Regions from separate parts of the Pseudoalteromonas sp. TAP-3C genome, predicted to be linked through region 2. Evidence: predicted binding sites of a transcription regulator. Region 2 holds the regulator's gene; the other holds the start of a gene.

Region 1 (3,434 bases), on a different replicon from region 2:
AAGTCAAAGCCGCTTATTGAGCGGCTTTTTTATAAGAGTTGAATTTAACGCAACAGGTTACTTAGACGTTTGTTCAATTTAAGTTTCTAATCGTGTTATGCGGGCATTGAGTTTGCTAGAAGTATACTGTGAATAAAAATAGATTAAAAAAAGCAGCAAAAACTAACATTTATTTCCGCTAACTTGAAAACGCTTTACTTATCTAAACTTGGTACTAATTTTAATGGCGTTACTACATTGCGCGTTGCGGCTCACTAAAACAATTTAACGCAGTATGATGGGTTTTTAAATAATCACGCCCTGCTTTTAAGCCTAATTTATAATCAAATCGTAAATCATTATTTGAGCTTCCTAGTAACTTACTCTGAAGCTTTTGATTTGCAAAAATTTGGATTATTTCGACATCTTGTGGCGGGTTAGCAATAAAGGCTAACTCATCTTCGTAGGCTTGTTCATGTTGTAATAAATAATCGATTGTTTTTGGACAATAGCCAGATACTTCAACAAATAACTTCAATTTACTTACCCACGCTGATTGCGCCTGAAATGCTTGATCAACGGTGCGTATAACCACAATTTTACGTGCACCCCGATTATAAGCCTCGCGCACAGGCAAAGGGGCAGCAAGACCACCGTCTAAGTAAAAATCTGATTCTGATTGTATCTCACTCTTACCTAATTCATTTGCGGCCAATGCGTTTAACCATGGCGTCAGTTTTACGCCTTGTTTATATAAAAATGGCAGCGCACTTGACGCTTTTAATAGCTCTCGCCATTGTTGGCCCTCTCCTGTCGGAGATAAAAAATAGGGTTTACGATCACGTGCATTGGTTGCGGTAATTAATAACTCACGGTCACCTAAACTGGCTTTTGCCGTTTTAAAATCAAGCGCCCTGTTCACTTCGGTGGTTTTATCAAAATACCAGTCTAGGTCAACAATATGCTTACCCATTAAGCCACGACCTAATTGAAAAAAACGTTTATGGCGCGAAAGCCCTCTTATTAAGCGTTTAGCATAGCCTTTTTGACGTGCTAAATAACTGGTTAAGTTTTGAGAGCCTGCAGATGTGCCAATAAATAAGTCAAACGGATCATACTCTTGCTCTAACCAAGCATCGAGTACGCCGGCGGTAAATATCCCTCGTTGTCCGCCACCTTCTGCTATCAGCGCTATTTTTTTCGGCACTGAGTTGTTGCATGAATGGCGTATCGTCCTGTTTTGAGCTGTCACGCTTTACCTTCTTATTTATTTAGATGAGTTGTTTTATACGCTTATTATAGTAATCATTTAATATTCATAATTAAAATTGATTGTTTAAATCAGTTCTATTGAAAAAATAGAACGAGCTAGATTATCATCGCTTTTAGAATAATGCAAAGAAGTCATTGCTCAGAGGTCACTACTCAATTGACTTTAATTTAATGAATAGCATAACAGGCGTAGAGTGTACGCTTGCTTAATATACAGCTTAATGCTTTATTTCCATTAAAACTCCTTACAAATCAATGACTTTTTACATACAGCTCAAAAAATGATTAAAAATATGAATTGATCTGCTATTGATTACTTGGCATAACTAAAATAAAACGCATATACTGTACACTTATACAGTATGCATATTTTAGGTTATGTCATGTTTGTTATTCCCATTTATATAGAAGCCGGTGTATGCGGGTTTGAATCCCCTGCAGCGCAATATAGTGAGCTAGGCGTATCGCTTGACGAGCTATTAATAAAACACCCCGATGCCACGTTTATTGGGATAGCGTCTGGGTGCTCCATGCAAGAAATTGGTATTTTTGAGGGCGACTTACTGTTAGTTGACCGTGCTGAAATACCAAAAGACGGCGATGTTATTGTGGCTAACTTAAATGGTTTATTTGTATGTAAGCTGCTTGATAAGAGTAACGCGCGGCTACTATCGGCCTCTTCGGTTTATAAACCAGTACAGTTAACGGAATCTGATGAGTTTCAGCTTGAAGGCGTGGTTACGCGCTCTATTAGGCTGCATCGACAAAGCCCTGAGTTACTTTCATGTATGCCTTAGTTGATGCGGTTGCTTTTTACGCCAGCGCAGAAAAAGTATTCGACCCAGCAATTCGCTCAAAATCTGTGGTGGTGCTTACCAATAACGATGGCTGTATATGTGCAATGTGCCCTATTGCGCGTCAGCTTAATATTCCTAAATTTAGCCCCTACTTTAAGGTAAAGCATTTATTAGCACAGCATCAGGTGGTGGTGCGCTCATCTAACTATGAACTTTACGCTAATTTAAGCGATAGAATGATGAATGTGATTGCTCGTTTTTGTGATACGCAGCATATTTACAGCATAGACGAATCGTTTTTGCACTTTAAAGGTTATCAATCATTAATTAACGATTGGCAAGCATACGGGCAACTAATTAGGCGTACTGTTTGGCGAGAAACCAAGCTCCCTGTTGGGGTTGGTTTTGGGTCAACTCCTACCTTAGCTAAAGCCGCTAATCATGCAGCTAAAAAGTTAAGTGGTTTTAATGGCGTTGCAGTGATTAATGATGAAGCAAGCCGCCAAGCTATTTTACAGCGTATGCACTGCCAAGATGTGTGGGGAGTAGGTAAACGTTTAGCTAAAAAGCTGGCACTAATGAATATTCATACTGCATGGCAATTAGCTCAGCAAAGTCCAAAAACAATCCGTCGCCAATTTAGTGTGGTGCTTGAACGTACAATTAACGAGCTCAATGGTATTACCTGTTTAAACTGGGATGATGTACGCCAAGATAAACACGCTATTTTTTCAACGCGTAGTTTTGGTCAGCGCCTTTGCGACTCAAATGCAGTTAAAACCGCCTTAATAAATCATGTGAGTGTGGTAGCACAAAAATTAAGGGCGCAACAGTCACTAACTCATCGCCTTTATATTTTTGCTGCTAGCTCCTCACATGAGCAAACTTTTTTAAAAAAATCGGTTATGCATCAATTTGATCCACCCACTAACGACACGCGAGTTATGGCCAACGCGGTATCGAAAAGTTTTGAGCAGATTTATCAATCAGGTATTCGATTTTATAAATGTGGTGTAGGTGCGTTAGAGCTAAGCCCGCAGAGGTTTCAGCAGCATTCTTTATTTGAGAAGCAAACCGATAACCCAGCGCTTATGGGCTGTTTAGATGCAATTAATCATAAATTTGGTAAAGGAATGCTTAATGTGGCAAGCAGCCAACTAGATAAACGCTGGCATATGAACAGGGCTTTTTTGTCACCGCGCTACACTACGTGTTGGCGTGATATACCTAAAATTCAATGTTAGTCAGCTACTTTAATAAATTCGCATTCTACACTCGGGTTGTCCAATGTATATTTAAGGGTGTTATCAGTTAAAAAAGTAATACTTTGCTTAAAGCTCCTCTCATGAATCGGGTTATCACAACGGCTCATACGTAAGCTATTTT
Region 2 (3,434 bases):
ACAGTCTTTACGTTTGTTAACTCAGGCTTGCGTGACCAGCGCGTTACTGTCACTTACCTAGGCCGCGGATTAAAATCATTTTCTAATACCGATAAAAAACATGATATTAAACGCGCAGACCGTTTGATTGGTAATGCTAACCTGCATCAAGAACGTCTTTGTTTCTATGAACATATGACCGAATGCTTAGTAGGCCAGCAACAACACCCACTTATTATCGTTGACTGGTCACCTATTAATGGCGGCGAAATATTTCAAGTGCTCAGGGCAAGCATACCAATGGGGGGAAGAGCGTTAACGCTCTATGAAAAAGTGTATCCTGAAAGCGAATTAAATACCGAAGCGGCTCATCAACACTTACTCGATAGCTTGGCACAGTGTTTACCTGCAGATTGTCAGCCTATTATTTTATCTGATGCTATTTTTAGAACGCCATGGTTTAAAGCCATAGAAGATAAAGGCTGGTATTGGCTTGGGCGCGTCAGAGGCAATGTGACCTTATCTAGCGACCTTGAGACATGGCGAAATTGTAAATCATGGTTTGAGCAAGCAACAGATAAACCACACCTTCTGACACAGATTTACTACGGAAAAACAGTTCGTTTCGCGTGCCAAGGTGTTTTGTTTAGAGGGAAAAACAAGGGACGTAAAAAAATCAAAAAACGGGGTGGGCAATCTCAATGTACAACGGTTAAATACCAACAACAAAAGGCCAAAGAGCCTTGGCTACTTGTGTTTAATTTACCTACACAATTTACAGATAAGCCTCAACGGATTGTGACTTTATATAAACAACGTATGCAAATAGAAGAAAGTTTCAGAGACACTAAGAATGCAAAACTTGGCATTAGTTTAGCCTTTGCAAATTCAAGAAGCGCAGAAAGGTTTGATAATTTATTGCTCATAGCGGCGTTAATGTTGTTTGTCTTATGGTGCATAGGGTACACCGTGTCGGCACAACAAGGGGATGCGGCATTACAAGCGAATACAGAGAAAAAACGACGAGTATTGTCCTATATTTATCTTGGCAAAGAAGTGGTTGATGATCCTAGGTATGAGCCTGATGGGCAGTTCATTATTTATGTGTATAGCCAGTTGTCACTTCTGACTATACAAATTGATAATTTAGGCTAAATTCGTGGGGATCTCTCAGCTTTTAAAGTATCTTATTTTGTCTTTTTAAGGTATTAATTTATATTTGCGATTTTTAAATAACTGTATATACTCACAGTTAATTGTACTGTATGGAAAACCAGTTGTATGCGACCATTAACGAAACGCCAAGCGCAAATACTCGAACTTATCAAAGTGTTTATTAAAGACACTGGTATGCCTCCTACACGTGCCGAAATTGCACAAACACTGGGTTTTAAAAGTGCGAACGCTGCAGAAGAGCATCTAAAAGCATTGGCTAAAAAAGGTGTGATTAAAATGAAGCCGGGCGCAAGTCGCGGTATTCAACTTGTTGAAGAAGGAGAACCCGAGCAACTGGGCTTACCTTTAATTGGTCGGGTTGCTGCAGGTGAGCCAATATTGGCGCAACAGCATGTAGAAAGCCACTGTAAAATTGATCCTTTAATGTTTAAACCCGCGGCTGATTTTTTACTGCGCGTTAACGGTATGAGTATGAAAGACATTGGCATTATGGATGGTGACTTATTGGCTGTTCATCGAACTCAAGTTGCTGAAAATGGTCAAGTTATTGTTGCTCGAGTAGGTGACGATGTAACGGTTAAACGCCTAGAAAAAGCGGGTAGAAAAGTATTTTTACACGCTGAAAATGACGAATTTAAGGCTATTGAAGTCGATTTAAAAAATGAGTCATTCAATATTGAAGGCTTAGCGGTAGGCGTTATTCGTAACGCTGACTGGATGTAATACTAAAGCATAATTTAGCGTTTAATGTTAATTAGGCGCTGGATTTATTTTAATCATGATATTTTTATATTTTTTCTGCTGTTATTTCAACAAACCCCTTACTAAACCTTACTCTCAGATTAATTACCTCATTAGTTACTCTTTTTTTTTGCTACGCTTTTTAAAACAAACACTGTTTATTTTTTATACCAAACTTGCTTATTGTTTATTTTTTAACTACTTATTAAATGGCTGGACTAAAAAAAACTCACAGCAAATTAGTTTTGAGAACACACATTTAAAAATCCAGCTCCATGTAAAAAATAAAAATAACGAATAGGCGTTTAAGCCGTATGCCTCTTCGCTTTGCGTCAGCAATAGCATTAAAGGAGCCTTCACATGGGTAAGCTTAGTTCTTCCTTGTGGCTTATATTATTAGTTTTTTCGCAAAATGTGCTTGCTAATAGCCAATATAATATGCGTAAAGGCGTAACTGATATAAGTAATAATGTATATCAACTGCACATGACTATTTTTTTAATATGTTGTGTGATTGGGGTGATTGTGTTTGCCATTATGTTCTGGGCACTCATTCATCACCGTAAATCTAAAGGGGCGGTTCCAGCCCAATTTCATGAAAGCACCAAAGTAGAAATACTATGGACTGCGATTCCTTTTGTCATATTAATTGTTATGGCTATTCCTGCGACTAAAACCTTGATTGCGATGGAGGATGCTAGCAAAGCCGATTTGACCATTAAAATTACAGGATCACAGTGGAAGTGGCACTATGAATACATGGGAGAGGATGTTGAATTTTATTCAATGCTGGCAACCACTCAGGATGAAATAACTAATTTATCTGATAAAAACCCTAATTATTTACTCGAAGTAGATAAACCACTGGTGCTTCCTATTAATCAAAAAGTGCGTTTTTTAATGACCTCGGATGATGTAATTCACTCATGGTGGGTGCCTGATTTTGCCGTTAAAAAAGATGCTAATCCCGGTTTTATTAACGAAACCTGGACTAATATTAATGAGGTCGGTACCTACCGTGGGCAGTGTGCAGAGTTGTGTGGGAAAGATCACGGCTTTATGCCCGTTGTGGTAGAAGCAAAAACAGAAGAAGACTTCAAAACGTGGTTAGCTGAGGCTAAACAAGCGAAACAAAAGGCGGCTGCTGAAAATGCTGCATTGCTTGATCAAACTGTACCAAAAGAGGAGCTGATGGCGCTTGGTGAGCAAGTTTATATGGCGAGCTGCGCGGCGTGCCATCAACCAACAGGCTTGGGTTTAGCGGGAGTTTTTCCGGCGCTTAAAGGTAGCCCAATAGTCATAGGTGATATCAAAGGACATATTGATATTTTGCTTCACGGTAAACCAGGTACTGCTATGCAATCTTTTGCCAAGCAATTATCCATAAAGCAAATAGCCGCCGTTATTACTTATAAGCGCAATGCGTGGGGTAACGATACCGGTGAAGTAATTCAACCAAGTGAGATACAAGCGGCAATAGACGCTGATGAGGAGGTAAATAATGAGTAGCATTGCGGAACAATCAAACACCAATGAGG

The links. The regulator LexA, encoded in region 2, represses DNA repair genes until DNA is damaged. The targets are predictions, from matches to a motif close to TACTGTATNNNNATACAGTA.
Region 1: AC6H44_RS18030 (LexA family protein) is a predicted target of LexA. The motif match lies at 1,595-1,614, and genes of this name have one in related genera.

The regions. Positions count from the first base shown of each region.
Region 1 covers NZ_JCBFEM010000002.1:485,904-489,337, forward strand. Annotated here, with positions in the region: gene AC6H44_RS18025 (patatin-like phospholipase family protein) at 233-1,231, opposite strand; gene AC6H44_RS18030 (LexA family protein) at 1,635-2,048, shown strand; gene AC6H44_RS18035 (Y-family DNA polymerase) at 2,036-3,292, shown strand; gene AC6H44_RS18040 (hypothetical protein) at 3,289-3,434, opposite strand, start outside.
Region 2 covers NZ_CM187618.1:3,086,448-3,089,881, reverse strand. Annotated here, with positions in the region: gene AC6H44_RS14495 (IS4 family transposase) at 1-1,134, shown strand, start outside; gene lexA (transcriptional repressor LexA) at 1,261-1,878, shown strand; gene coxB (cytochrome c oxidase subunit II) at 2,257-3,405, shown strand; gene ctaD (cytochrome c oxidase subunit I) at 3,398-3,434, shown strand, end outside.